3 regions of the Streptomyces sp. NPDC008150 genome follow, and region 1 is predicted to be linked to each of the others. Evidence: riboswitches for the same ligand, from Rfam matches in the RefSeq annotation. Region 1 holds a riboswitch; each other region holds the start of a gene.
What was found. A riboswitch is a leader RNA that binds a small molecule or an ion and turns the genes downstream of it on or off. The one in region 1 is predicted to bind cyclic di-AMP.
Positions count from the first base shown of each region.

Region 2: it holds a riboswitch for cyclic di-AMP, as region 1 does, so the genes downstream of both, ACFZA0_RS11720 (peptidoglycan DD-metalloendopeptidase family protein) here and ACFZA0_RS37070 (transglycosylase SLT domain-containing protein) in region 1, are expected to answer to the same signal.
Region 3: it holds a riboswitch for cyclic di-AMP, as region 1 does, so the genes downstream of both, ACFZA0_RS27150 (peptidoglycan DD-metalloendopeptidase family protein) here and ACFZA0_RS37070 (transglycosylase SLT domain-containing protein) in region 1, are expected to answer to the same signal.

Region 1 covers NZ_JBIBHJ010000026.1:25,327-34,898, forward strand. Annotated here, with positions in the region: gene fahA (fumarylacetoacetase) at 1-576, opposite strand, end outside; gene ACFZA0_RS37055 (ATP-grasp domain-containing protein) at 1,095-2,480, shown strand; gene ACFZA0_RS37060 (NAD(P)-binding domain-containing protein) at 2,721-3,977, shown strand; gene ACFZA0_RS37065 (HAD hydrolase family protein) at 4,190-5,014, shown strand; gene ACFZA0_RS37070 (transglycosylase SLT domain-containing protein) at 5,122-5,631, opposite strand; cyclic di-AMP (ydaO/yuaA leader) riboswitch at 5,634-5,806, opposite strand; gene ACFZA0_RS37075 (polyprenyl synthetase family protein) at 6,473-7,483, shown strand; gene ACFZA0_RS37080 (outer membrane lipoprotein carrier protein LolA) at 7,883-9,088, shown strand; gene ACFZA0_RS37085 (ATP-binding cassette domain-containing protein) at 9,234-9,572, shown strand, end outside.
Region 2 covers NZ_JBIBHJ010000003.1:522,552-532,123, reverse strand. Annotated here, with positions in the region: gene ACFZA0_RS11725 (aldo/keto reductase) at 1-699, opposite strand, end outside; gene ACFZA0_RS11720 (peptidoglycan DD-metalloendopeptidase family protein) at 842-1,891, opposite strand; cyclic di-AMP (ydaO/yuaA leader) riboswitch at 1,903-2,060, opposite strand; gene ACFZA0_RS11715 (SpoIIE family protein phosphatase) at 2,310-3,620, opposite strand; tRNA gene ACFZA0_RS11710 (tRNA-Met) at 3,801-3,874, opposite strand; gene ACFZA0_RS11705 (alginate lyase family protein) at 4,006-5,244, opposite strand; gene ACFZA0_RS11700 (dihydrofolate reductase family protein) at 5,694-6,860, opposite strand; gene ACFZA0_RS11695 (helix-turn-helix domain-containing protein) at 7,023-7,796, opposite strand; gene ACFZA0_RS11690 (DUF4097 family beta strand repeat-containing protein) at 8,052-8,714, shown strand; gene ACFZA0_RS11685 (ATP-binding cassette domain-containing protein) at 8,803-9,572, shown strand, end outside.
Region 3 covers NZ_JBIBHJ010000012.1:181,383-190,954, forward strand. Annotated here, with positions in the region: gene ACFZA0_RS27120 (thymidine kinase) at 1-279, opposite strand, end outside; gene ACFZA0_RS27125 (alkaline phosphatase family protein) at 336-1,523, opposite strand; gene ACFZA0_RS27130 (DUF5998 family protein) at 1,523-2,119, opposite strand; gene ACFZA0_RS27135 (GNAT family N-acetyltransferase) at 2,197-5,028, opposite strand; gene ACFZA0_RS27140 (HPr family phosphocarrier protein) at 5,135-5,416, shown strand; gene ACFZA0_RS27145 (FCD domain-containing protein) at 5,704-6,399, opposite strand; gene ACFZA0_RS27150 (peptidoglycan DD-metalloendopeptidase family protein) at 6,611-7,363, opposite strand; cyclic di-AMP (ydaO/yuaA leader) riboswitch at 7,377-7,556, opposite strand; gene ACFZA0_RS27155 (insulinase family protein) at 7,794-9,194, opposite strand; gene ACFZA0_RS27160 (insulinase family protein) at 9,191-9,572, opposite strand, start outside.

The sequences.
Region 1 (9,572 bases):
CGCCTCGATGTCGAGGCGGACGGACGGGCCGAACACCGGTGCGGGGTCGGTCGGCGCCTTGCGCTGCCCGGAGGGCCGTACGACGTCGGTGCCGGACACCACGACGGTTCCGGCACGGCCGTGGTAACCGATCGGCAGGTGCTTCCAGTTGGGGGTGAGGGAGTCGGCGGCGTCCGGGCGGAAGATCTGCCCGACGTTACGGGCGTGGTGCTCGGAGGCGTAGAAGTCGACGTAGTCGGCGACCTCGAAGGGGAGGTGCAGGGTCACCGAGGACAGCGGGTGGAACAGCGGGGCGACGGTCTCCTGGTGGGAGGGGACGGTCGTCCACGCCGTGAGGGCGCGGCGCACGTCCGACCAGGCGGTGCGGCCGGCGGCGAGCAGGGGGCCGAGGCTGGGGCGGGCGAGCAGCGACGCGTAGGGGGAACCGAGGGTCAGGGCGGCGGCGCCCGCGTCGAGCACGTGGTCGCCGAGGCGGACGCCGACGGTCCGCCGGGTCGAGCCGGCGGGGCTGAAGACGCCGTACGGAAGGTTGTGCGGGCCGAAGGGGTCGCCCTCGGGGACGTCGAAGGGGGGCATGGCGGTGCGGCCTCTCTTTCCTCTTCGTCGGGGTGTTCGGGAGTGCGCTGGTGATCGTCGGCGGCGTGGGTGACGCCGTACCTCATGACGTGGTGGTGCGTGGTGCGTGCTCCGGGCGGGCGCCGGAGCGGGGTCGGTGGTGCGGGCCGGGCGGGCGCCGGTGGCGTGCCCGGGAGTGCGGGGCGGCCGGGCGCCCGCGGGGCGGTCGTTCGGGCGGTCGGTCGGTCGGGTCGGCGGGGCACCGGCCGGGGGCCGGGTCGTCGGACGGGCGGGTCGTGGTGCGGGGTCGGTGGGCCGGCGGACCGGTTCGCGCGGGGCGCGCGGCCCTGCCGCGTCCCAGGTTAGGGGCGGGTGCCCCTCGTGGCTGGTGTCTAAAGAGTTCGCAATGTCCGGATAGGTGTTGTCGGAGCGGTCAATTCCGGCTTAGCGTCCTTTGGGGGACTCGGACGGGGTGGATCCGGTCCCCGGGGTACACGTGGGGGGAACCCGTGGCCAGTCATACCGTCCAGGGCGTCGGCATGCCGCGCGCCAATTGTGAAGTGCCGGGCCTGATCGTCAAGTTCGGAAACTATCCACTGCACCACGGCGGTGTGGGCGCGATCCGCAGCCTCGGGCGGCTCGGTGTGCCCATGTACGCGATCTGCGAGGACCGTTACACGCCGGCGGCCCTGTCCCGCTATCTGCGCGGCGCGTTCGTCTGGCCGACGACGGGCACGGAGGACCCGGAGCGGCTGGTGGAGGGGCTGCGGCGGGTGGGACGCCGCATCGGCAGACCCACCCTGCTGATCCCGACCGACGAGGAGGCGGCCGTCCTCGTCGCGGAGCACCAGGACGAACTCGGCGACCTCTTCCTCTTCCCGAGGGTCGACGCGGGCCTGCCGCGCCGCCTCGCCAGCAAGCAGGGACTGCACGAACTGTGCGGTGAGCACGGCGTTCCCAGCCCGGCCGCCGCCTTCCCGGAGTCGTACGAGGACGTCGTCGCGTTCGCGGAGAAGGCGAGTTTCCCGCTGGTGGCCAAGAACCGGGAGGCCTTCGTACGGCGCAGACGCCCGGCGGTGGCGGGTACCACCCGGATCGGGAACCGTGCGGCGCTGCTCGCGCTGGCCCGTGACTGGGGCGAACGGCCGGGGGTGATCCTCCAGGAGTACCTGCCGCGGGAGTCCGCGGAGGACTGGATCGTGCACGCGTACTTCGACGCGGACTCGACGCCGCTCGCGATGTTCACCGGGGTGAAGGTCCGTTCGTGGCCGCCGCACGCGGGAATGACGGCGAACGCGTACGTGGTCGACAATCCGGAACTCTCGGACCTCGCCGCCCGTTTCATCAAGCAGATCGGCTTCGCCGGCATCATCGACCTCGACATCCGCTTCGACCGTCGCGACGGTCGCTACAAGCTCCTCGACTTCAACCCCCGCATGGGCGCCCAGTTCCGGCTCTTCGAGAACGAGTCGGGGGTGGACGTCGTCCGCGCCATGCATCTCGACCTGACGGGCCGCGCCGTCCCCGAGGGCGAGCAGCGGGCCGGCAACCGCTACGTCGTGGAGAACATCGACCTGCCCGCCCTTCTCGCCTACCGCCGCAGCGGTTACACGACACCGCACGCGCCGGTCCGGGCGAGCGGGACGGAACTGGCCTGGTTCGCCCGCGACGACATGCGGCCCTTCTTCACCATGCTCGCCCGGTTCGTGCGGCCGGGCGCCAAGCACCTCTACCAGCTCTGGCGCACGGGGCGCCGCAGCGGTGCGACCGGCCTGGACGGACCGGTCGGCCTGGCCGGACCCGACGGCCTGGCCGGACCGAGTGGACCCTCCGGACCGGGCGGCCCCGCCCGCCCCGGTGCCCCCTCCGGACCCGGTGACCCGGCCGGGCCGGAGGACCGGCCGGCCCCGCCCCCGCCCGGCTGACGCGCCGTCGCGCCGTCGCGCCGACGCGCAACTCGGCCTCCGCGTCGAGACCTTGGAGCTTCCGTCCGTGCGCAGGGCCCCGGCCCGTCGCGCCTTCCGGGCCTCCCGCGCCCTCCCGCACCTGTCCTGTTCCTGCCGCGAGGCCTCGGCCTCCTCCGCCACGAGCCGTCGCCCCGCTCGCACGGGACCCCGGCCTTTGCTTTCACGAAGTGACCACATGACGTCCCGGGGAGGGATTTCGTGAACCAACCGACTCGTCAGACGCAGCCGAAGCGGCGGACACATCCGGACGGACCGGTGGCGGTCATCGGCGCGGGCCCGTTCGGCCTGTCTACCGCCGCCCACCTGCGAGCCGGCGGCATTCCCGTACGGGTCTTCGGCGAGCCCATGGTGAGCTGGCGCGACCACATGCCCGCGGGGATGCTGCTGAAGTCGACCCCCGCCGCGTCCAGCATCGACGCACCGCAGCCGGGGCACACCCTCGCCGACTACTGCGACGCCGTGGGCACACCCCGGCTGGTCACGGACGAGGACATCATCCCGGTGGAGACCTTCATCGGGTACGGGGACTGGTTCCAGCAGCGGCTGGTGCCCGAACTGGAACGCGTCCGGGTCGTGTCGGTCGACAGGCGGCCGGCCGGGGGCTTCGAACTGAAGCTGGACTCGGGGGAGTTGTTCTCGGCGCGGGCCGTCGTGGTGGCCACGGGCCTGTCGGGCCTGGCCCATCTGCCGCCCGAACTGGCGGGCGCGGCACCGGACGGGCCGAGCCCGGCGGCAGCCGTGTCGCACAGTTCGCAGCACCACGACCTGACCCGGTACGAGGGCAAGGACGTCGTCGTCGTGGGCGCGGGCCAGTCCGCGCTGGAGACGGCGGTGCTCGTGGCGGAGGCCGGGGCGCGGGTCCGGGTGGTGTCGCGGGGCACCGGCCGGGTCGCCTTCGGCGCGCCCCCGTGGGGCCAGCCGAGGCTGCGCCCGGAGTCGCCCTTCGGCCGGGCGTGGTCGCTGTGGGCGCTCAGCTACTACCCCCACCCGTACCGCTATCTCCCGGCAAGGACACGGCACTTCCTGGTGCGCCGCGTCCTCGGCCCGCTCGGCGCATGGTGGCTGCGGGAGCGGTTCGAGGACGCGGTCGAGGTGCGGGAGGTCGCCGCCGTCACGGGGGCGGGCATCCGGGAGGGCAGGCCGGTGCTGACCGTGCGGACGGCGGCCGGTCGGGCCGCCGAACTGACCGCGGACCACGTCATCGCGGCGACCGGGTACCGGGTGGACATCGCGGCGATGGACTTCCTCGGGCACGAGCTGCGGACGGATCTCGCCGTGAGCCGCGGGACGCCGAAGCTCGGCGCGGGTTACGTCTCCTCGGTGCCGGGCCTGTACTTCACGGGCCTGCCGGCGGCGTCGTCGTACGGTCCGGTGATGCGGTTCGTGTGCGGCACGGAGTTCGCCTCGCCGCGGCTGGCCCGGCACCTGGCGGCGGCCCACGGCGGTGACGTCTGAGGCCGTGAGGAGGGCCGGGAGGGGGGCCGCCGCGGGGCCGGGCGCGAGGTCCAGAAACGGTGGGGCGGGTGGGGCTGCCGGGGCCGCCGTGAGCACGGGGGCCCCGGTGAGTGCGGAGGGCAGGATAGGGGAGGGGCGCGGGGAACAGGGGGAGTTCCGTCAGTCCTGTTCACAGGGGGAACGCGGGGGCGCCGTCTCCGTATTCTCTGGGCATGGCCGCACCCACCGCATATGCCCTCATCGCCACTGACCTGGACGGCACGCTGCTGCGCGGCGACGACACGGTGTCCGAACGGTCGCTCGCCGCGCTCGCGCGGGCCGCCGCGGCCGGTGCCCGGCACCTGGTGGTGACGGGCCGGCCGGCTCCCCGCGTACGCCCGCTGCTGCACGGCCTCGGCGGACCGGGCGGATCCGGCGGTGCCGGACTCGCGGTGTGCGCGCAGGGCGCCCAGCTCTACGACGTCGGGTCGGACCGGCTGCTGTGGTCGGTCACCCTGGACCGGGAGCTGGCGGAGACCGCGCTCGGCAAGATCGAGGCGGAGGTCGGCCAGGTGTACGCGGCCGTGGACCAGGACGGGGTCGACGGGCTGACCCTGATCGAGCCCGGGTACGCGATGCCGCATCCCACGCTGCCCGCCGTGCGGGTCGGACGGCGCGACGACCTGTGGCGCGCGCCGATCAGCAAGGTGCTGCTGCGCCGCCCCGGGCTGCCGGACGACGACCTGGCCGCCGCCGCCCGCGCGGTGGTGGGGTCGCTCGCCACGGTCACCATGTCGGGGCCGGGCATGGTCGAACTCCAGCCGTGCGGCATCACCAAGGCCACGGGCCTCTCGCTGGCCGCCGGCCACCTGGGACTGCGCGCGGAGCAGGCCGTGGCCTTCGGGGACATGCCCAACGACGTGCCCATGTTCGGGTGGGCCGCCCACGGCGTCGCCATGGCCAACGCCCATCCCGAACTCAAGGCGGTGGCCGACGAGATCACGACGTCGAACGAGGACGACGGCATCGCCGTCGTCCTCGATCGCATATTTGCCTGAGCACCCCGTGCGGGGCGGCCGGGCGGGGCCGGCCCGACCGGCCGGGCGGGACCGCCGTGCCCGCCCCGCCGGCCGTCCGGCCGTGTTCCCTGCCGGGAACGGAACGGTCAGTACGCGCCGTACACGTTGTCGATGGAGCCGTACCGGGCGGCCGCGTACTTGCAGGCCGCGGTGATGTTGGCGACCGGGTCGTACGGGTCGTACGAGGTGCCGGACACGTGGTAGGCCAGGAAGGTCGGGTCGATGACCTGGAGGAGGCCCTTCGAGGGCGTGCCGGCCACGGCGTTGGAGTCCCAGTTATTGATGGCCTGGGGGTTGCCGGACGACTCGCGGATCACGTTGCGGTAGATCCCGTTGTAGGTACCGGGGATGCCCTGCTGCGACATGATCGAGAGCGACTCGCGGATCCAGCCGTCGAGGTTGTTGCCGTACCCGGCGGAGGCGGTGAGGGCCGCGGTGGTGGTGGCGGTCGTCGCGGTGGACGTCGTGGTGGCGGCCGAGGCGGTGTTCGCGCCGAGCAGCGGCACGGCGACGACGGCGGCACCGGTGCCGGCGATGGCCAGGGCACGGGTGATGCGGTTGGTTCGGGCGTGACGACGAAGACCCAGTCGGGACATGGTGTTTTCCTCTCCGGCGCCTGCGAGGTGAGCTGTCGGGTTCGGGCTGGGAGGTGCCCGGTCGCGGCCTCGCGGTCGCGTCTTCACCCCAAGCCGGTCCGTCACGGCGTGTGCCGTGCGACCCGGCGACTTACCTGGGTCCCCCGCTCCTGCCGTGCGTGAGTGTCTCGGTCGATGGGTGGCACCGGGCGGCGGCAGGATTAGGCGTCCGCCCGACAGGCCGGGAACGTATGCGACCGCGCATGTCCGGAACAAGTATGCGATGCACACAACGTCCGATTGATCTTGTTCTGGGAGGTATCGCGGCCTTGATCCTTTGCGATCGCCAACGCTCAACTCGCTTGCGCGGCAAGCCTGTACGCGAGGTGTGGGGCGCCGGAGGGGCCGGCGGCCCGCGTGACCCAACTCACTGGGGAGGCGACCGGAGCGCAATCAGTGACCAAAGGGGCGGTGAACCGCAAGAGGTGCGAATCGGGCATCGGGATCGGCGTGCGCGCGGGAGGCGGGGGTCTCCTGCCCTTTCTCCCCTTCTCCGTGTCACGCTGCGCACGTCGAACGGGGGTAGAAGGGGGAGGCGGAGAGGGTGCGGCGGGCGGGCTTCCCGGTGGGCGGAAGCGCGGTCGGCAAATATCCTTTCTTACCGGCCGATGGGAAGGATGCCCGGCGTGCTCCAATACCGCCTGGCCTGTAACCGTGGGCGCTATCGGTGATCGAAACGTGACCGGATACGCTGACTTGAGTGATGGCAGCGACAGATCGACAAACATGTCGTCGATCGCATGACCGACCTTGAGACCGACCGTGTAATCGTCATCAGACGTCAGCAGACAGGAGACCCCTCGTGACCGTCGTCGGGCCGTTCGGGCTGAGCGTGCGGGACCAGGCTCTGGAAGCCGATGTCCAGGCCGGAATGGCGGCCGTCGAGGAAGGTTTGCTCGAAGCCACCAAGAGCGAGGTCCCCTTCATCACGGAGGCCGCCCAGCACCTGGTGCGCGCGGGGGGCAAGCGGTTCCGTCCGCTGCTCGTGATGCTCGCGGCCCAGTTCGGCGATCCGTACGCGCCGGGCGTGGTCCCGTCGGCCGTGGTCGTGGAGCTGACCCACCTGGCGACGCTGTACCACGACGACGTGATGGACGAGGCGGCCGTGCGCCGCGGGGTCCCGAGCGCGAACACCCGCTGGGGCAACTCCGTCGCCGTCCTCACCGGGGACTTCCTCTTCGCCCGTGCCTCGTACATCCTGGCCGACCTCGGCCCGGAGGCGGTGCGGGTGCAGGCGGAGGCGTTCGAACGGCTGGTCACCGGCCAGATCCTGGAGACCGCGGGCCCCACGGACGGCCGTGACCCGGTCGAGCACTACCTCGACGTCCTGGGCGGCAAGACGGGTTCGCTGGTGGCGGTCGCGTGCCGCTTCGGCGCGATGATGTCCGGCGCCGACGACACGGTCGTGGACGTCCTCACCCAGTACGGCGAGCGGCTCGGCGTCGCCTTCCAGCTCGCCGACGACGTGCTGGACATCGCCTCCGACTCGCACGAGTCCGGCAAGACCCCCGGCACCGACCTGCGCGAGGGCGTGCCGACGCTGCCGGTGCTGCGGCTGCGGGAGCGTGCCGCCCGGCTCGGGCTCGCCGAGGACGCCGCGCTGTGCGAGCTGCTCGACTCCGACCTGTCCGACGACGCCCGGCTCGCCGAGGCGCTGACGGCCCTGCGCGCGCACCCCGCGCTGGAGCAGGCCCGCCGCGACACGGTCAGGTACGCCGAGGATGCGCGCGCCGCCCTCGCGCCCCTGCCCGAGTGCGACGCGAAGGACTCGCTGGTCGAACTCTGCGACGCCGTGGTGCACCGCGCCGGATGACGTGCCGTCCGCGCCGGCGCGCGGCGGCCCCCGGACCACCCGCACGGCGGCGCGCCCGGTGATGTGATCCGCGTCACAGTGCGGGATGCCGTTCTTCCCGGGCCCGTTCGCCCCGTCCCTCCGTTGCCCGGCCCTCCCGTCCCGGTGCTCGCGGTTGCGCGGCCCGCGCGGACCCCTACGGGTCGGGGCCGGTGGCGGCCGTCCGTGTCATACCGCAGCAGTACGCGGAGTTGAGCCCGCGGTCTGACGATTCGCCGCGCCCGTTTTGGTCAGATGGGAAGCACGGAAAACACCACACCTCACCGATTCGGGTGAGAATGGCGGCGCGGGGTGGACCGGGAACGAGAACGCGAGGACACACGACGGACAGCCGCCGCCGACGACGGAGGTAAGGCAGACATGGCACCGTACGAATCCGAGAACAGCACGACCGCCGACGAGACCGAGGACACGCGGACCGGGCGGGGCAGAGCGGTGCGGTACGTCGTTCCCGTCGCTGTGGTGGGAGTGGCGGCGGCGACCATCGGGCTGGTCCCGGCGCTCGCTGCCTCCGGCGACCCCGACCTGCCGAAGATCACGGCGCGGCAGCTCGTCGAGAAGATCGCCGCGTCCGACGTGGAGCAACTGTCCGGCACCGTGAAGGTGAGCACCGACCTGGGCCTGCCCGACCTCGGCGGCCTGGAGTCCTCGCTCGGCGCGGACGCGACGGGCGGCGGCTCCTCCGCCGACCCGACGTCCAAGCTCACCGAACTCGCCACGGGCACGCACACGTTGAGGGTCGCCGCCGACGGCCCCGACCGCTCGAAGGTCTCGCTCCTGGAGGACGCCGCCGAGTACAGCCTGATCCACAACGGCAAGAACGTCTGGGGCTACGACAGCAAGTCGAACACGGTGTACCACAGCACCGTCTCCGGCGACGCGGCCGCGCAGCGCGACGAGGGCGCGGAGCTCACGCCGAAGCAGCTCACCGACCAGGCGCTGAAGGCGGCCGACGGGACGACCTCCCTGAGCGTCGACGGCACCGAGCGGGTGGCCGGACGCGACGCGTACAAGCTGGTGATCAGGCCCGCGTCGTCCGGGGCCAGCACGGTCGGCCGGATCGCCGTGGCGGTGGACGCGAAGACCGGGGCACCGCTCAAGTTCACGCTGACGCCCGCCGGTGGCGGCGCGGCCGCCGTGGACGCCGGTTTCACCAAGGTCAGTTTCGCGAAGCCGGCCGCGTCGACCTTCGACTTCACCCCGCCCAAGGGCGCGAAGGTGACCGAGGGCGACTCGGCCGCCGGTGCGGCCAAGGGCCACGCGGAACGGTCCGGCGGCCCGCTCGGCGGCGGGCTGGACGAACTGGACGGCGCCAAGGTCGTCGGCACCGGCTGGAACTCCGTCGCCACCTTCGACACCGGCGGCAAGGGCGTGCCCTCGGGCTCCGGCGGCGGTGAACCGGGCGGATTCCTCGCCTCCTTGGGCGACCGCGTGAGCGGCGACTTCGGCAAGGGCACCGTCTTCTCGACCCGGCTGGTCAACGCCCTCGTCACCGACGACGGCAAGGTCTACGTCGGCGCCGTCAACAAGGCGGCCCTGGTCAAGGTGGCCGACGCGGCCAACTGACCGCCGTCGCCCGCGAGTCGGCCCGTCGTCCCGCCCGTACGGTCACTCCGTACGGGCGGGACGCGTCCGTGACGGCCCCGCGGGCGGGGCCGAGTCGGCTGTCACCGGGGCGGGTCGGCGCCGGTGCGGAAAGTGAGGAAGCCAGATGGGGCAACCGCAGACCGTCCCGGCGATCCGGACCCGGGGACTGACCAAGCGCTACGGCGGTGGTCAACTCGCCGTGGACGGGCTGGACCTGACCGTCCCGGCGGGCAGTGTCTTCGGCTTCCTCGGGCCGAACGGCTCCGGCAAGACCACCACCATCCGCATGCTCATGGGCCTGGTCGCACCGACATCCGGCACCGCCCAGGTGCTGGGCCGTCCCGTGCCGAGGTCGGTGCGCACCGTGCTCCCGCAGGTCGGCGCGCTCATCGAGGGCCCGGCTCTGTACGGCTTCCTCTCGGGCCGCGACAACCTCGTCCGCTACGACTCCGCCGACCCGACG
Region 2 (9,572 bases), on a different contig from region 1:
GGCCCGCGCGCTGTCGACCTTCTCGCCCGCGCGGTACTTGCCGGTGAGGAAGCCCGCGGCCAGCGAGAAGTACGGGACGGCGGACAGGCCCTCCTTCGCGACGAGGTCCTGGAGGCCGCCCTCGTAGGTGTCGCGGGAGACCAGGTTGTAGTGCGGCTGGAGCGCCACGTACCGGGCCAGGCCCTCGCGGTCGGAGAAGTCGAGGGAGGCGCGCAGCCGCTCCGGGGAGATGTTGGAGGCGGCGATGTGCCGCACCTTGCCCGCGCGCACCAGTTCGTCGAGCGCCCCGACGATCTCCTCCACGGGCACGTCGGGCTGGTCGAAGTGCGTGTAGTAGAGGTCGATGTAGTCGGTGCCCAGGCGGGTGAGGGAGGCGTCCGCCGCGGCCTTGATGTTGGCGGCGGACAGGCCCCGGAAGTCGGGGTGCTGGCTGACCTTGGTGGCGAGCACGACCTCGGAGCGGTTGCCGCGTTCCTTGAACCACTTGCCGATGACGGTCTCGGACTCGCCGCCGTGGTTGCCGGGGGCGAAGGCCGAGTAGGAGTCGGCGGTGTCGACGAAGTTGCCGCCCGCCGCGGCGTAGGCGTCGAGGACGGCGAAGGACTGCGTCTCGTCGGCCGTCCAGCCGAAGACGTTGCCGCCGAGGCAGAGCGGGAAGATGTCGACGTCGGTCGTACCGAGCTTGCGAAGTGAGGTCATGCCCGAATTCAACAGGAGCGCCGGAAGCCCGTATTCCATGCGCCCCGCACCGGGCCGGAACGGGGCGTGCCCGGGACGGGACCGGCGGCCCCGGCGCCGGGGGGATGCCGTCAGGACCGCCGGAGAACGTCCCCCGGGTCCGTCAGGGGTTGACGCCGCGGGCCTGGAGCCAGGCCATCGGGTCGATCGCGGTGGCCTGGCCGTCGGGGTGGACCTCCAGGTGGAGGTGGGGCCCGGTGACGTTGCCGGTGGCGCCGACGCGGCCGATGACGTCACCGGTGGCGACCTTCTGGCCGACCGTGACGTTGATCGACGACTGGTGGCAGAACCACAGCTCGGTGCCGTCGTCCAGGGTGAGGATCGTGCGGTAGCCGTAGGAGCCGGCCCAGCCCGCCTCGGTGATCGTGCCGCTGTGGATCGCCTTGATCAGCGTGCCCGTGGGGGCCGCGAAGTCGAGGCCCGTGTGGTAGCCGGAGGACCAGAGCGAGCCGGCCTCGCCGAACCGCGACGTGAGCGTGTACGAGGAGGTGGGCAGCGTGTACTGCTTGGCCAGTTCGGCCAGGCGCTCGGCCTCGGCCTTCTTCTTGGCCTCCGCCTCCGCCTTCTCCTTCGCCGCGGTGGCCTTCGCCTCGGCCTCCTTGGCCGCCTTCGCGGCGACGGCGGCGACCTGCTTGGCGGCGGCCTTGGTGGCCTCGGCCTGGACCTTGCTGTCCGCCAGGTCCTGCTGCTTCTCGGCCTGCGCGAGGATGCGGGCGCGCAGTGCCTCACCGGCGTCGGAGGCGCCCTGCTCGGCGTCGGCGGTGCTGACGCCGACCGTGCTGAGCGCGGTCGCGGAGCCCTCCGGGGCGTCGGCGCCCGGCTCGACGTCGTCGATCAGCGCGCCGACGGACGGCAGGTGGGGCACGGATATGGAGACCGGCGGCTTGCCGGGCTGCGCGCTGGCCATGCCGCCCGCGCCGACGGCCGCGATGACACCGACACCGAGGACGGTGGAGCTGCGGGCGAGTCCGCCGCCGCGCTGCTTGCCCACGCGGTGCTTGCCCCGGACGACGGGGCGAATGGACTCCTCGGTGGGATTCCACTCTCCCCAGGGGGCCTCGTCGGCGCCGTCGCCGCGGGCGAGGGTCCCGGTCTCGGGGAACCGGGGCTCCGGTACCTGAGGCGCGTAGGGGGCAGGCCTGTTCGACGCCACTCGGGCGTGCTCCTTTCCTTCCGTCTCGCCTACCGGGTTAGCTGACGGGTTCGGAGCAGAAGGTCTCCTACGCGCGTATACGTCCCGTGCGGAGCACGGCCACATACGCTCGATTCACCCCAAGTTGGTGGTTCCCCGGTTCCCTCGCGGGATTCGGCGCGTGCGCACGGAGCCGCCTCTTGTGACGGCTGGGACGACCGCGCTGCGTTATCGAACGTTAATAGACAGGAGGCATGGTTTCCAAGCCGTTCTCCTTGATCATTAACGCTTCTCCGCCGGACACAACCGGCCACCGGTGGTCCAATCCGGGCGAGTTGACCGGCCCCCGCGCGACCTCTCTCATCTGACGGTGTGTCAGTCGTTATGCGCTGGGCTGCCGTCCGGGCACGCTCGGTGACAACGTCCGTGCGGGTGGCTGTCAGGGCCGGCGGACCGCGAGGAGCGCCATGTCGTCCGCGGTGCCGCCCCCGGAGTAGCGCCGCACCTCGGCGGCGACCGTCGCGACCAACTGGTCGGCGTCGTCGAAGGGGCGCCCCGAAAGGCGACGCGCGGGGTCGAAGAAGCGGCCCCGGGCGTCGCGCGCCTCGGACAGGCCGTCGGTGTAGAAGAGCAGGGTCGCCCCGCTCGGGAAGTCCGACTCCTCCACGCGGTCCGGCCACATCCCCAGGTCGCCCATCCCCAGCGGCAGCGACGGCTCGCGCACGAGCAGGGTGGTGACCGCGCCGTCCGCGTCCAGCAGCAGCGGCGGCGGGTGCCCGCGGCTGACGAGGCGGACGACGTCGAGGCCGTGCGGGATCTCGGCGAGGACCGCGGTGGTGAATCCCTCGAAGGCGTCGAGGCCGTTGCGCCGGGTGCCCTCGCGGGCCAGCGCGCGCTCCAGCCGCTGGGCGACCGCCTGGAGCGTGGCCTCCTGCTCGGCGGCCTCCCGGAACGATCCGATGACCACGGCGACCGCCGCCACCGCGCTCATCCCCTTGCCCCGCACGTCCCCGACGACGAGCCGCACCCCGTACGGGCTGTCCTGCACCGCGTAGAGGTCGCCGCCGATGAACGCGTCCGCCTGCGCCGCCTCGTACAGGGCCGCGATGTCCAGCCCGCCGATCCGGTGGGCGGGCTGCGGCAGCACGGCGCGCTGGGCCGCCTCGGCGATCTCCCGCGCGGAGGCGAGGCGTTCGTCGCTGCGCCGCACGACGAGGTTGATGACGACGGCGAGGACGGACACCGTGACCACGGTGATCACCTCGGTGATCGCGTCGACCCGGTCGACGGTGTCCAGCTCCGCCCGGAACAGCGCCACGACCAGGAGACCGGCGACACCGACGAGGACGGTGCCCCGCCGGGAGAGGATCGCCGCCGCGATCAGCGGGGCGGCGGTGAAGAACGGGACGGCCGTGAAATTGGTCGGCGTGAGGTAGTCGTAGCAGGCACCCCCGACGATCAGCAGCGCGGGCAGCATCCGCACGAGCGCGCGGGCGGTGAGCCGCCGCCTGGACTCCTCGTCGGCACGGAAGTGCCCGCGGGTCCCGGCGGGGGCCGGAGCGGTGGTGCCGAGTCCGGGGTCGGGCACCGCGTCGCCGGGAAGCCGGCCCCCGGCCCTGGCGTGCGGACCCACCGGGCCCTGCGGACCGTACGGGTAGGAGCCGCCGCGGCCGGCCGCGCCCTCCGCCGGACCGTCCTGCCCGCGACCGGGGTCGTACGGCTGTTCGCCCTCCACGCCACCAGGCCGCACTCTCGTCTCCTGCCACGTCCTTCACGCCGGACACCGCACCGCCTGTCCAGAGTCCCGGGGGCGGGGGCGCCGGGCGACCGGGGTGGCCCGACCGGATGACGTCCGGCGGGGCGGGGAGGGCGGACGACGAAAACACCGGAGGCCGGAATCCTTCAAAGGATTCCGGCCTCCGGCCTTCAGTAGCGGGGACAGGATTTGAACCTGCGACCTCTGGGTTATGAGCCCAGCGAGCTACCGAGCTGCTCCACCCCGCGTCGTTGTGACTCCAGTGTACGTCACTTTCGGGGCCGCTCGCACACACCTGTCCACGAGGGGCCCCTGAGCTGCTCCGGAGCCGCCCGCGCCGGGCGTGGCGCGGGCGGCCGGAGGGGTCGCGCGGGCCGCGTCAGTTGGCCGGGTTGTCGGCGTGCGTGAGGGTCTCCCAGGAGACGAAGAGGTCGTCGGTGCCGTTGGGCCGGTGCTGGGCGGTGAGCCGGTGCGCGGACGGCAGCGGCTTGTGCAGGCGGTTCTCCATGTGGTTCACGAGGACCTCCAGGTCGGGCCCCATGTTCCGGTCGACCTTGCCGCCGCACAGCCAGGACGGGGCGGCCTCGCCCAGTTGCAGCCTGGAGTGCAGTTCGGCCGCGGCGGTCAGCCGGTCGCCGACCTCCTTGTAGAGGTCGACGCCCTGGTGCCAGGCCGTCTCCGCGATGTGCGAGGAGGCGGCGAGCGAGTAGCCGACGTGCTTGAGGTTGCGGCAGGACTCCTGGGCGACGCCGTCCCGGTAGCTGGCCTGCTTGAACCAGTACGCCGTGAGTTCCGCGGGGGTGTCCACGCTGGAGCCGGCCGGGGCGACCGGGACCGCGCCGTCCTTGGCGACGTAGAAGTAGGCGGGCACCCGCGCGCGGAACCGCTTGAGGGCCGCGTCGAACGCCTTGTGGTCGTCGAGGAAGACGGCGATGCCGATCGCGGCGTCCGTCATCGCGAGGTCCCAGTTGCCGTTGTAGTCGGGCACCGGCGCGGCGACCGTGGGCAGGTACGCGGTGCGCAGCATGGTCCCGAACCGCTCGACGCGCGCCTCGGGCCACTTGGCGCCGGGCGCGTACCGGACGATCTCGGCGGCCCGCGCCCAGGTCGAACCGGACCACGCGGTCTGCAGGCCGGCGTCCTCCTCGGTGTGCCGCTTCATGCGCGCGGACCAGGCGTCCATGATCTCGATCGCCTTGTCGGCGTGCTGCCGCTGACCCGTGACCGTGTACAGCAGCGCCTGCGTATACGCGGCGATGGCGTCCTCGCGCTCCTCGACACAGCCCTGCGCGGGCCGGTCGGTGTGGTCGCCGCCGGGGCAGTCGACGCTCGCGTACGGCTCGGGCTTGTACTTGTACGAGCCGTACTTGCTGTCGCGCATGCCGAGGAACGCCTTGAGCCACGGCTGCTTGCCCGCGTTCACGTTCTTGCGGACGGTGTCCAGCTGGCCCCGGCTGACCAGCACCCCGGGGTGGGTGAACTCGGCGTCGGCGGGCAGGGCCCGCGCCATCGTCCGCGTGTGCGACTCGGTCGCCCCGCAGCCCGCCACCAGTCCCACGAGCCCCATGAGCAGGGGTGCGGCCACCACCGCCGCCGCACGTCTCCCCACTGACCTCATCGCCACTACCTCCGCGTCGTCGTCCGCTCCGGGTCGGCTCGCCGGCGCCGGATGATCACTGGCAGCGTGACCCGGCGGGGACGGGGGCGCAGAATCTGTTGGGCCGATCGGAGGGGGCGCGCCGCGGGGCCGCTCCGCGCGGGCGGGACGGCGTTACGGGAGGCGGACGACGCACGGCGGCACGCCTGCGGACGGGCGCAGGGGGCGGGCGGTGCGCACGGAGCCCCGGGGAGCGGGGCACGGCCCCGGGGCCGCGTGCGGGCGGATCCACGTGAACTCGCCTCCGGCGACGCCCGTTTGGCGAGGGGACCGTGGGCGCCGGGTGGCGGGGCGCGCACGCACCGCACCGTGTCGCACCTCGCCGCGCGCCGTACGTGCGCGTCGGTCGTTCCGTCCGAACGGGCCGCGCTCGCCGCCCGGTTGGCGGACCGCACGGGCCCGCCAGGTCCTCAGCCGTCCGGCAGGAGGTGGCGGTTGGGGGCCTTGGCCCGGTCCTCGTACTCGGGCAGGACGACGACGTCGGTACCGGCGGCCGCCAGCAGTCCGCTGCCGTCGGCGTCCTGGACGAACGTGTCGGGCTCCCACCAGGCCGTCACGACCCGTCGTACGCCCGCGTCGAGGATGAGCCGGGCGCAGGGTGCGGGCCGGGACGCGCGGCGGGCGCACGGCTCCAGGCTGCTGTAGACCGTCGCCGTCGCGAGCCTCGGGTCGGCGGGGTCGGTCTTCGCGAGCGCGGCCTCCTCGGCGTGCACGACCGGATCGTCACCCTCGCGGGAGTGGCCGCGGGCGATCTCGGTGCCGTCCGCGGCGACGACGACCGCGCCCACGCTGAACGCGGTCCGCGAGGGCGGGCACAGCGCGGCCAGTTCGCAGGCGACGCGCATCCAGTGGCGGTCGGCGGGCACCGCCGTCGGGCCGGTGCCGGGCGCGGTGGGCTCGTACCGCGCGAGGACGGTGTCGCCCACGGCCCGCGTCTCCACGAGGCGCAGCCGGCCGCGCCGGTAGCCGCCGGGCCCGAACAGACGCGGCGCGTCCGGCTCCCCCACGAGCAACGGCGTGAGGGCGAGCTGGAGTTCGTCGGCGAGCCCCTGCTGGATAAGCTGCGTGTGGACGAGCCCGCCGCCCTCGACCATGAGCCGCCGCACACCGCGCGCGTCGTGCAGGTGGGTGAGGAGCAGCCCCCAGTCGAGGGTGTCGCCGAGGGGGACGACGTCGGCGGCGACCGGCCCGCCCGGAGTGCCCGGGGTGCGGGAGGCGGCCCCGTGGAGCCGCTTCGCGCCGTCGTCCGTCGTGTAGACGACCTTCTCCCCGCCCGTGTGCCAGATCGCGGCGCCGGGGTCGAGGTCGCCGGAGCCGCTGACCACGACCTTCAGCGGGAACTCCGGCCGTCCCGCGGCGACCCGGGCGGCCCTGCGGGCGGGCGAGTTCACGAGGAGCCGGGGGTTGTCGGCGCGGACGGTGCCGGCGCCGACGAGGATCGCGTCGACGGACGCCCGCACCTCGTCGACCCGCTCGAAGTCCTCGGGCCCGGACAGCCGCAGCCGCTCGGGGCCCGTGTCGTCGAGGTGGCCGTCGAGGGAGACGGCGGCGGACAGCAGGACGTACGGATGGGGCATCGACGCGGTCTCCGTCGGAATCGGGCCGGGGGAGGTGGGGCTTCGGCAGGGGGCACGGGCCGGGACGGACGTGCTCGCGGCGCGGACGGCCCGGTGCGGACAACCGTACGCACGCGCGGCGGCGGACCGCCAAGCACGGGGGTGGCCCGCGCGGCCCGGCCCCTACTCGTCGTCCGTCCGCGGATCCGCGTCGTGCGACGGGGGTGCCGCGGGCACCGGGGGTGCCATGTCGAGGATGTCGCGGGCCTGCTCGGTGGCGCGGGCGAGGCTCTCGGCGACGAAGTCGAGGAAGCGCGCGACGTTCTCCAGGCGCACCGCGGCAGGGCTGCTGGGGCCGAGGACGGCGATGCCCTGCCGGGAGATCTCCGCCTGCTGGGTGAGGGCGCGGACGCTGGCGACCATCGACTGGTACCACAGGCTGTCGTCTATGACGTAGCGCTCCCGGCGGCGTTCGTCGCGCTCCCTGCGCACGAGGGCCTGGCTCTCCAGGAAGGCGATCGACTTGGAGATCGAGGCGGGGCTGACCTGGAGCCGCTTCACGAGTTCGGCGGCGGTCATGCTGCCGGAGTCGCTGGTGACGAGGCTGACCATCACCCGCGCCATCATCTTGTTCGAGAGGCCCGACTGCATCAGCACGGCGATGAACTGCTCCTCGTACTCCGCGACCGCCTCCGGGTCCCGCCCGTGCGGCAGCGCCGCGGCGGTCTGGTCGGCGCCCCGCGACGCGGCCGGCTTGCGCCGGTGCGCGCGGCGCTCGGTGGCGTGGTGGGCCAGGTCGGAGCGGTAGCCGGTGGGGCCCCCGTTGCGCATGACCTCGCGCGTGATCGTCGAGGTCGGACGCTCCAGGCGTCGGGCGATCTCGGCGTAGGGGAGGTTGTCCGCCAGCCCCAGCGCGATCTGCTGACGGTCCTTCTGGGTGAGCCTGCCGCCCGGCATCGCGCCTCCTTGGTGTGGTCGGACGTGGGACGGACGTGACGTCCGCAGCCCGACCATAGCGTTCGCACTCATTCCATTGCAACATTCGCCGCCCCGAAGTTGCGTTACGTTCAGAACCATCGCAACGAATATGTGGCATCCACCTGCACTTACGCAGTTCAGTCGCAACAACACCGTTGCCACACCCGTGAACGCAACGTAGCTTTTCCAATGTCGGAAACACCGACGGCGAGACCACGAGACACGGAGAACACCATGCAGAAGTTCGCCACCACCGCCCCGATCGCCGCCGTCCTCGACGTTCCCGCCGGGCGCGTGCAGATGATCGCCGCCGACCGCACGGACGCCACCGTCGACGTCCGCCCCGCGAACGCCTCGAAGAGCCGCGACGTGAAGGCGGCCGAGCAGACCTCGGTCGAGTACGCGGACGGGGTCCTGCGCATCGCGGTCCCGGCGCGCAACCAGTACATCGGCCCCGCCGGCTCCATCGAGGTGACCGTCCAGCTGCCCGCCGGCTCGCGGGTCGAGGCCAAGGCCGCCGCCACCGAGTTCCGTGCCGTCGGCCGCCTCGGCGACATCGTCTTCGACGGCGCCCACCAGCACATCAAGATCGACGAGGCGGCGAGCCTCCGCCTCACCGCGGTCGACGGCGACATCGAGGTCGGCCGCCTCAACGGCCCCGCGGAGATCAGCACCGCACGCGGTGACATCCGGATCGCCGAGGCCGTGCGCGGCGACGTCGTCCTGAGCACCCGGCAGGGCGACATCACGGTCACCGCCGCCGCCGGTGTCTCCGCCTCCCTGGACGCCGGTACCGCGCTGGGCCGCGTCAGCAACGAGCTGAAGAACGACGGCACCGCCCAGCTCGCCGTGCGGGCGACCACCACCCAGGGCGACATCACCGCCCGCAGCCTCTGACCAGAACCGGCGGCGGGGCCGGACACCACCTCCGGCCCGCCGCCGCCCAGACCCGCTTACCCCTCAACTCCCCCAAGGAGCAGCCCAGATGAGCACCAGCCCGGCCGACTCGGCCAGCCAGGTGAGCCCGGTGAGCACCACCGGCACCGCAAGCCCGGCCGGCGCGGCCATCACGGCCCGCGGACTGCGCAAGTCGTACGGCGACAAGGTCGTGCTCGACGGCATCGACCTGACGGTGCCCGCCGGAACGGTCTTCGCCCTGCTCGGCCCGAACGGCGCCGGCAAGACCACGGCGGTCAAGATCCTCTCCACCCTCATCCGCGCGGACGGCGGCGACCTGAGCGTCGCCGGCCACGACCTCGCCACCGCACCGCAGGCGGTACGGGCCGCGATCGGCGTGACCGGGCAGTTCTCGGCGGTCGACGGGCTGATCACCGGGGAGGAGAACATGCTCCTCATGGCGGACCTGCACCACCTGTCCAAGCGCGAGGGGCGGCGGGTCACCGCCGAACTCCTGGAACACTTCGACCTGTTGGAGGCGGCGAAGAAGCCCGCCGCCGGCTACTCCGGCGGCATGAAGCGCCGCCTGGACATCGCCATGACGCTGGTCGGCAGCCCCCGGATCATCTTCCTCGACGAACCGACCACCGGCCTGGACCCGCGCTCCCGGCACAACATGTGGCAGATCATCCGGGAGTTGGTCGCGGGCGGCGTCACCGTCTTCCTCACCACGCAGTACCTGGAGGAGGCGGACCAGCTCGCCGACCGCATCGCGGTGCTCAACGACGGCAGGATCGTCGCCGAGGGCAGCGCGGGCGAGCTGAAGCGGCTGATCCCCGGCGGACACGTGCGGCTGCG
Region 3 (9,572 bases), on a different contig from region 1:
CGGTGCGAGGAACTGCGCCTCGTCGGCGATCACGTAGTCGATCCGCCCGCCGTGCGAGAGGTGGTCGACCAGATACGCGTACATGTCCATGCCCTCGGTGGCCTCGACGGCCTCCGAGACCAGGCCGAGGCGGGAGGACAGCTTTCCCTCGCCCGCCCGGTCGTCGCGGGTGAAGATCATGCCCTGGAGCCCCCGCGCCGAACGGTTGTGCCCGATCTGCAGAGCCAGGGTGGACTTCCCGCAGTCCATGGTTCCGGAGAAGAACACCAGCTCGGGCATGGGGAGTCGAACACCTTTCGGCGGGTTGGCGGGGGGATGCCGCGCGGGGCGCAGGGTCAGGAGCGTACTTCGAGCAGCGGGACGAGCTGCTCGGCGGGGGTCATGGAGCCGTGGTTGCCGACCATGGCCGACTCCTTGGGCTCCCGCTCGGAGGCGATGACGAGGACGTCGTCGCGGGCGGCCGCGATCACGTCGCCGAGCCGGTCGTACACCCGGTCCTCGACGTGGGGGCCGAACCAGCCCGCCTCGATCGCCTCGTCCCGCGAGGCCACCCAGAACTGCTCGCCGATCACCTCGCGCCAGCAGGCCAGCACGTCGCCCGCGGCACCGGGCACCGCGTACACGTGCCGGGCCCGGCCCTCGCCGCCCAACAGGGCGACACCGGCGCGCAGTTCCCAGTCGGCGTCGAAGTCGATGCGGTGCTCGTCGTCGAACGGGACGTCGATCATGCCGTGGTCCGCGGTGACGTACAGGGCCGCGCGCGGCGGGAGTTGCTCGGCGAGGCGCTGCACGAGGCGGTCCACGTGCATGAGCTGGCCGCGCCAGGTGTCGGAGTCGACGCCGTGGCGGTGTCCCGCGCCGTCCACCTCGGAGTAGTACGTGTAGACCAACGACCGGTCCGCGGCGGCCAGTTGCTCCGCCGCGAGGTCCATGCGCTCCTCGCCGGTGAGCCGCCCGAGGAAGGTGCCGCCGCTGAGGGCGACCTTGGTGAGCGGGGTGTTGGCGAAGGCGGGCGCCGAGACCTGGGCGGCGCGCACGCCCGCGCGCTCGGCCAGTTGGAAGATCGTGGGGTGCGGCTGCCACGCCTTCGGGTCGCTGTACGGCTGCCAGCGGAGCTGGTTCATCAGCGCGCCGGTGGCCGGGTTGCGCACGGTGTAGCCGGGCAGGCCGTGGGCGCCCGGGGGCAGGCCGGTGCCGACCGAGGCGAGGGAGGTCGCGGTGGTCGCCGGGAAGCCGGTGGTGAGCGGGCGGCCCGTGCCGCCGCGCGAGGAGGCGAGCAGCCCGTTGAGGTAGGGCGCCTCGTACGGGTGGGCGCGCAGTTGCTCCCAGCCGAGCCCGTCGATCAGGAACACGCAGTTGCGGTCGGCGGGGGTCAGCTCGGCGATGGCGGCGCTCGTGCCGGGGACGCCCATGCCGGCGGCCAGCGTGGGCAGCAGGTCCGCGAGGGAGCCGCCGCCGTACTCGGGCAGCGGCGCCGACGCGACGGTCAGGGGTTCCGGTTCGGGCCAGGCGGGCAGGGCCATCAGTGCGCGAGGTTCGCGGTCGCCTCGGAAAGGGCCTGGGCGAACACCAGCGCCTCCCGTACGGTCTCGGGTCCGTCCCCCGCCTCGCTGACGCGCAGGCTCAGGTCGTCCGCCGTGGAGCTGCCCGTGTAGCCGTGGTCCGCCTCGCAGTTGGGGTCGCCGCAGGCCGCGGGCTCCAGGTCGATGCGGGAGACGGCGCCCCAGCCGATGGTCAGCACGACCTCGCGGGGCAGGGTGCCCGGCGTGTACGCCTCGGGGTTGGCGACGACCCGGCTGAGCACCACGGAGGAGATCCGGTCGAGCTTCACGGACTCGGTGGACGTGGTGGCGTACGGCGTCGGGGAGGTGTCGTCGGCGGCCTGTTCGTCGGTGTGGCTGACGATGAACCGGTTGCCGGTGAGCACCAGCACGGTCACGTGCCGGCGTACCTCGTTCTGGTCGAACGTCGTCTCCTGGTGGACCAGGAACGACCGCATGGGCTCGCCGCCGACCGCGGCCTCCACCGCTTCGGCCACGAGAGCCGGGTAGTAACCGCTGCGCTCGATCGCCGTGCGCAGCCCCTGGGTCGTCGTACTGGTCTTGGCCATGACGTCCATCCTAATCCGTGGACGGGGGCGCTCCGGGCCAGAGGGCGGCCGTCCGGTGCCGGTGCCCCGGGGTCCGGGCGGGCCCGTCAGTAGACCGGCAGGGTGCGGGGGCCCAGGTCGTCGCGGGCCGGCGGGGGTGCGAGGCGGACGGTGGCGCCGAGGACGTTCACGCCGTGCGGGGCGACGACGACGGGCTCCAGGGTGACGGCGACGACCTCGGGGTGGTCGTCGACGAGCCGGGAGACCCGCAGCAGCAGTTCCTCCAGGGCGGCGGTGTCGACGGGGGTGGAGCCGCGCCAGCCGAACAGCAGGGGCGCGGTGCGGATGGAGCGGACCAGGGAGGTCGCGTCGCGGTCGGTGACCGGGACCAGGCGGTGCGCGGTGTCCCCGAGGAGCTGCGAGGCGGCGCCCGCGAGTCCGAACGACAGCACGGCCCCGGCCGCCGGGTCGATGACCGCCCGTACGACGGTGTCGACGCCGCGCGGCGCCATCGCCTGGACCACGGGGCGCAGTTCCTGCGGCCTGCCGAACAGCTCGGTCAGCTCGGCGAAGGCGCGCAGCAGCTGTTCCTCGTCGGCGAGGTCGAGGCGTACGCCGCCGAGGTCGGCGCGGTGGCGCAGGTGCGGCGCGGTCGCCTTGAGGGCGACGGGCCAGCCCAGGTTCCGCGCGGCCTCGACGGCCTCGGCGGGCGTGGCGGCGGGCACGGCGGGGCGGACGGTGATGCCGTAGCGGCCGAGCAGGTCGCAGGTCTCCCCGGTGCCGAGGGTGAGGCCCTGGCCGCGCGCGAGCAGGCCGTCGATGAGGCGGGCGGTGCCCTTCTCGTCGATGTCCTCGTACTCGGGCACCCGGCCGGGGTCGGCGGCCTCGCGCCGCCACTGGGCGTACTTGACGGCCTCGCCGAGGGCGCGGACGGCTCGTTCGGCGGCCGGGTAGGCGGGGATGAGGCGTGCGTCGTCGGGGGCGTCGGGTTCCGGGGCGGGGTGTGCGTCCGGCGCGGCGGGGCGGCTGCCCTCCGGTGCGGCGGGCGCGGGGCTCTGGGGCGCGGTGCTCGCGGCGGCGGACAGCGCCTCGGCGAGGCCGCCGAGTTCGACGTGCACGACGAGCACGGGCTTCGCGGGGGCCGCGAGGGCGGCCGAGCGCAGGGCGCGGGCGAGGGCGGCGTCCTCGGCGGAGGTCTCGCCCACCGCCGGGATGGCGGTGACGACGACGGCGTCGCTGGTGTCGTCGGCGAGGGCGGCGGCCAGGGCGGCGCGGAAGTCCTCGGCGGAGGCGGCCGTGGTGAGGTCGCGCGGGGGCTGCGGGCGGAGGCCCTCGGCGAGGCACGCGTCGTACGTCAGCAGGCCGAGCGACTCGGAGTTGCCGAGGATCGCCACGCGGGGTCCGGAGGGCAGCGGCTGTCGGGCCAGCAGGAGCCCCGCGTCGACGAGTTCGGTGATGGTGTCGACGCGGATGACACCGGCCTGGCGCAGCAGCGCGGACACGGTCGCGTGCGGCAGCCGGGTGGCGCGCACGGCGTGGCCCTGCGGGGCGGCGCCGTGCCGGGCGCCCTGGACGACGACGAGCGGTTTCGCGGTGGCGGTGCGGCGGGCGAGCCGGGTGAACTTGCGCGGGTTGCCGATGGATTCGAGGTACATGAGGGCGACGTCGGTCTCGGGGTCGTCGTACCAGTACTGGAGGACGTCGTTGCCGGAGACGTCGGCGCGGTTGCCCGACGAGACGAACGTGGAGACGCCGGTGACCCCGGTGACCCCGCCGCCGCGCCGGTGCAGCCGCGACAGCAGGGCGATGCCGATGGCGCCGGACTGGGCGAACAGGCCGATGCGGCCGGGGCGGGGCATCTCGGGGGCGAGGGAGGCGTTGAGCCGGACCTCGGGCGAGGTGTTGACGACGCCGAAGGCGTTGGGGCCGATGATCCGCATGCCGTACGTCCGTGCCTGGCGCACCAGTTCGCGCTGGCGCTCGCGTCCCTCGGGGCCGCTCTCCGCGTATCCGGCGGAGACCACCACGAGGCCCTGCACGCCGTGTTCGCCGCACTCGGTGACGACGTCGGGGACCTGCGCCGCGGGCACGGCGACGACCGCGAGGTCGACGGGGTCCGCGATGTCGCGCACGGAGCGGTGCGCGGGGACGCCGGGGAGGCCGTCGAGTTCCTTGTCGCCCTCGGGCAGCGCGCTGTTGACGGCGTAGAGGCTGCCGGTGAAGCCGGCGTCCCGGATGTTGCCGAGCAGGCCGCGGCCGACACCGCCGGGGCGGCGGCCGACGCCGACGACGGCGACGGAGCCGGGGGCGAGCAGCCTGCGCACCGAACGGGCCTCGGCGCGCTGCTCGCGGGCGCGCTGCACGGCGAGCGAGCGGTCGGTGGGTTCGAGGTCGAACTCCAGGCGGACCACACCGTCCTCGAAGCTGCGCTTCTGGGTGTAGCCGGCGTCCGTGAACACCTTGATCATCTTGGTGTTGGCGGGCAGCACCTCGGCGGCGAAGCGGCGGATGCCGCGCTCGCGGGCGACGGCGGCGACGTGTTCGAGCAGGGCGGACGCGACGCCGCGGCCCTGGTGCGCGTCCTGCACGAGGAAGGCGACCTCGGCCTCGTCGGCGGGCGCGGAGGCGGGCATGCCGCGGGCATCGATGCGGTCGTAGCGCACGGTCGCGATGAACTCGCCGCCCACGGTGGCCGCGAGGCCGACCCGGTCCACGAAGTCGTGGTGGGTGAAGCGCCGGACGTCCTTGGCGGAGAGCCGGGGGTAGGGCGCGAAGAAGCGGAAGTACTTCGACTCGTCGGAGACCTGTTCGTAGAAGCTGACCAGGCGGTCCGCGTCGTCGACGGTGATGGGCCGGACCCGCGCGGTGCCGCCGTCGCGCAGCACGACGTCGGCCTCCCAGTGGGCGGGGTACTCGTGCCGGTCCGACGAGCTCAGCATGGGCCCAGGGTACGGCTCGCGGCGGACGGTGGCGCGAGGCAGGCTGTGCAGGACACATGTGGAAGACTGGTCTAGACAACTTGGGACACCTGAAGGGCAGCAACACATGGCTGAGCGCCGCGTCAACGTCGGCTGGACCGAGGGCCTCCACGCCCGCCCCGCCTCCATCTTCGTCCGGGCGACCATGGCCACGGGCGTGCCCGTGACGATCGCCAAGGCGGACACCGCCCCCGTCAACGCCGCCTCCATGCTCGCCGTGCTCGGTCTCGGCGCCCAGGGCGGCGAGGAGATCGTCCTCGCGTCGGACGCCGAGGGCGCGGACGCCGCCCTGGACCGCCTGGCCAAGCTGGTCGCCGAGGGCCTCGAGGAACTCCCCGAGACCGTCTGAGCCGACCGCCGCACGGACACCGCGCGTGGCCGTCACCCGGGCCGGGTGACGGCCACGCGTGCGTCGTGGCGCGGGGGTCCGGGACACCGCGGCCGGGCCGTCGTCGCGCGGAATGCGGCGCAATACCGGAGGCATGCGGGACGGCAACGCGGGCATGCGGGGACATTAGGCGCGGCCCGGTTCACGAACCCGCCCGGCACGCGGCCGGTGAATTCCGCGAGACATCGCAAAAAGGGCGCACGGAATTCACTCCCGCCGTTTATCCCTCTTTGTATACGGCCCTCTTGTTAATTGCCCTGGCCCGAAATGTTTACGGGAGGTTGCGAAGTCCTCACACGGTCGGCGCGCTCGGCCCCGCCCGGAAACCGCAGCCGGTGGGCCGCGCTCACCCGCTCGGCGTGCAGCGCGGTGACCGCCCGCGCGCGCTCGCTGTCGCCGCGCGCCACCGCGTCGACGATCGCACCGTGCTCGGCCCAGGACTCCACGGGGCTGGCCGGCGGGTCCACCGCGTACATCCAGGCGACCTTGTGCCGCAGCTGCGACAGCACCGAGGTCAGGGCCTGGCTGCCGCAGGCCTGGGCGAGCGTCTCGTGGAACCAGCCCCCCAGGGAGCGCAGGTCGTCGCTGTTGCCCCTCCTGGCGCGCTCCTGGCCCAGTCTGACCAGTCCGCGCAGCACCTTCAGATGGGCCTCCGTGCGGCGCTGGGCCGCCCGCGCCGCGCCCAGCGGCTCCAGGAGCAGCCGCATCTCCAGGAGGTCGGCGGCCTCCTGCTCGGTGGGTTCCGCGACGCACGCGCCCGCGTGCCGCCGGGTGACCACGAAGCCCTCGGCCTCCAGGGTCCGCAGGGCCTCGCGCACGGGGACGCGGGAAACGCCGTAGCGGCGCGCCAGGAGTTCCTCGGTGAGCCGGCTGCCCCGCTCGTAGACACCGGCGATGATGTCGTCCCGGATCGCCGTGCACACCGAGTGTGCCGGAATGCGCATGACCGACCTCCGCCTTAATCCCCGTGAAACGTCGACGATTGACGTGTGTTCAGTGACTCTATTGCAGGCGGCCGGAATTTCCGACGGGGGGTCGGAATCCATGGATATTTTTTGGACAGCGTGACCGTGAAACACCGAATGCCCCGGCGCGATGCGCCGGGGCACGGGGAAACGGAACCGGTGTTCGGAGGGGGACCGCCCGGCGGTGCGGTCAGACGTCCAGGCCGTGCGAGCGGAGGTAGCCCACCGGGTCGACGTCGGAGCCGTACTCGGCGGTGGTGCGCGCCTCGAAGTGGAGGTGGGGTCCGGTGGTGTTGCCGGTCGCGCCGGACAGGCCGATCACGTCGCCGGGGGTGACCTTCTGGCCGACCGACACCCCGATGGACGACAGGTGCCCGTACTGCGTGTACATGCCGTCGCTCATGCGGATGACGATCTGGTTGCCGTAGGCGCCGCCCCAGCCGGTCTGGACGACGGTGCCCGAGCCCACCGCGTGCACGGAGGTGCCGCTCGCGGCGTGGAAGTCGACGCCGGTGTGCGCGCCGGAGGACCACAGGGAGCCGCCGGTCCGGTAGCCGGTGGAGACGTACGAGCCGGTGATCGGCAGGACGTAGGTGTTCAGGCGCTTGCGCTCGGCGGCGCGGGCCGCGCGGACCTTGGCGGCGTGCGCCTGTTCCGCGCGGGCGGCCGCCTCCTTGCGGGCCGCCGCCTCGGCCACCTTCTCCTCCGCGGCCTGCCGCTGGGCGGCGGCCTGCGCGTCGACCTGGTCGGCGAGCGAGCTGCCGAGGGTGACGATGGGGAGGAGTCCGGTCGGGCCGGCGGAGGGTTCTGCTGCGAGTGCCGGGGCGGCGAGGGTGCCGACGACGCCTGTCGTGGCGAGGGCCGCGACGCCCGCCATGCGGGCGCTGCCGCGTCTGACGCGGCTCGTACGGCGGTGCTTCCCGGTGGCGTGGGTGAACGCCATGGTGATGGGCGGTCCTTTCCTTCCCTCTCGCCTACCGGGTTAGCTGACGGGTTCGGAGCAGGAAGGTCTCCTACGGACTTCCGCACGGCGTGCGCGCGGTCGACCGATTCACCCCAGGGACTGCGTGTTCGCACACGCGCGGGTCCCCGGCTCCCCTGGCTCGCGCCGTACGGGGACTCGGCGATGACTGTCCGGTGCCGCGGTCGCGGCGCACTGCTCTGACGGACAGCCGCGCCGACGCTAATCGGGACAACTTTCCATCCTCAAACCGAACGGGGCTTTTGTAGCGCATGCCACAGTCCAGACGGGCCGACTCTCTGCCAATTCGGGCATAAGGAAACCCCGGTGACGCTCGCGTCACCGGGGCACCTCGCGCGCCTGCCGCCCGAACTCCGGCCGGGCCGCGCCCCGCCGGAGTCCGGACCGGGGGCTATTCCGCCGAAACGACCGTCACCGGGCCGATGTTGAGCGCCTCGACGGGCTCCTTGATCTGGGCGGCGTCGCCGACGAGGACCGTCACCAGCCGGTCCACCGGGAACGCGTTGACGACCGCGGCGGTGGCCTCCACCGTTCCCGTACCGGCGAGTTGGCGGTACAGGGTCGCCTGGTAGTCGTCGGGCAGGTACTGCTCGACCTGGTCGGCCAGCGTGCCCGCCACGGCCGCCGCCGTCTCGTACTTGAGCGGGGCCACGCCCACCAGGTTCTGCACGGCGACGTCCCGCTCGGCGTCGGTGAGACCCTCGGCGGCCAGCGTGCGCAGCACCTTGAACAGGTCGTCCAGTGCCGGGCCCGTGTTGGGGGTGTCGACGGAACCGCTGATGGCGAGCATCGCGGCGCCCGTCGGACCGCCGGGCGCGGGCGGCGCGGAGCGCAGCACCTGGCCGAACGCCCGCACGCCGTACGTGTAGCCCTTCTCCTCGCGCAGCACGCGGTCCAGGCGGGAGGTGAGGGTGCCGCCGAGGCAGTACGTGCCGAGCACCTGGGCCGGCCACACGCTCTCGTGCCGGTCCGGGCCGGTGCGCCCGATGAGGAGCTGCGTCTGGACGGCGCCGGGCCGGTCGACGATGACCACACGGCCGGTGTCGTCGGCGGTGATCGGTGCCACGGGCAGCGGTTCGGCCGTGGAGCCGGTCCACTCGCCGAGGGTGTCGCCGAGCAGCGCGTCGAGGTCGACGCCCGTGAGGTCGCCGACGACGACGGCGGTGGCCGTGGCGGGGCGCACGTGCTTCTCGTAGAACGCGCGGACGGCCGCCGCGTCGATGGCCTCGACCGTCTCCTCGGTGCCCTGGCGCGGGCGCGACATGCGCACGCCGGCCGGGAAGAGCTGCCGGGACAGCTCCTTGGCGGCGCGCCGGGAGGGGCTCGCCATCTCGTGCGGAATCTCGTCGAGGCGGTTGCGGACGAGCCGCTCGATCTCGCTGTCCGCGAACGCCGGTGCGCGCAGGGCGTCGGCGAGCAGTCCGAGGGCCTTCTCCAGCCGGGAGACCGGGACTTCGAGGGAGAGCCGGACGCCCGGGTGGTCGGCGTGCGCGTCCAACGTGGCGCCGCAGCGCTCCAGTTCGGCCGCGAACTCCTCGGCGGAGTGCTTGTCGGTGCCCTCCGAGAACGCGCGCGCCATGATCGTGGCGATGCCGTCCAGGCCCGCCGGTTCCGCGTCGAGCGGCGCGTCGAGCAGGACCTCGACGGCGACGATCTGCTGTCCGGGCCGGTCGCAGCTCAGCAGGGTCAGGCCGCTGCCGAGGCGGCCGCGCTCGGGGGCCGGGAAGGCCCACAGCGTGGGCTCGCCCGCCTGCGGCCGGGGGTGGAACTCCATTGTGGCGAGCTCGGTCACTTGGCCGCCTCCTCGTTGTCGTCGCTGCCGTTGTCGCTGTCGTCGGCACCGTCGTCGGATGTGATCGGCTCGTAGACGAGCACCGCGCGGTTGTCGGGGCGCAGGCGCGCGGCGGCGGCCTCGCGGACCTCCTCAGCGCTCACGTCGAGCACCCGGCCCACCGCGGTCAGCGCGAGCTGCGGGTCGCCGAACAGCACGGCGTAGCGGCACAGTTCGTCGGCGCGGCCGGCGACCGTGCCGAGCCGGTCGAGCCACTCGCGCTCCAACTGGGCCTGCGCGCGCTCCATTTCCTCGTCGGTGGGGCCCTCCGCGGCGAACCGGGCGAGCTCCTCGTCGACGGCGGCCTCGATGACGGGCACCTCGACGTCGCCCGACGTC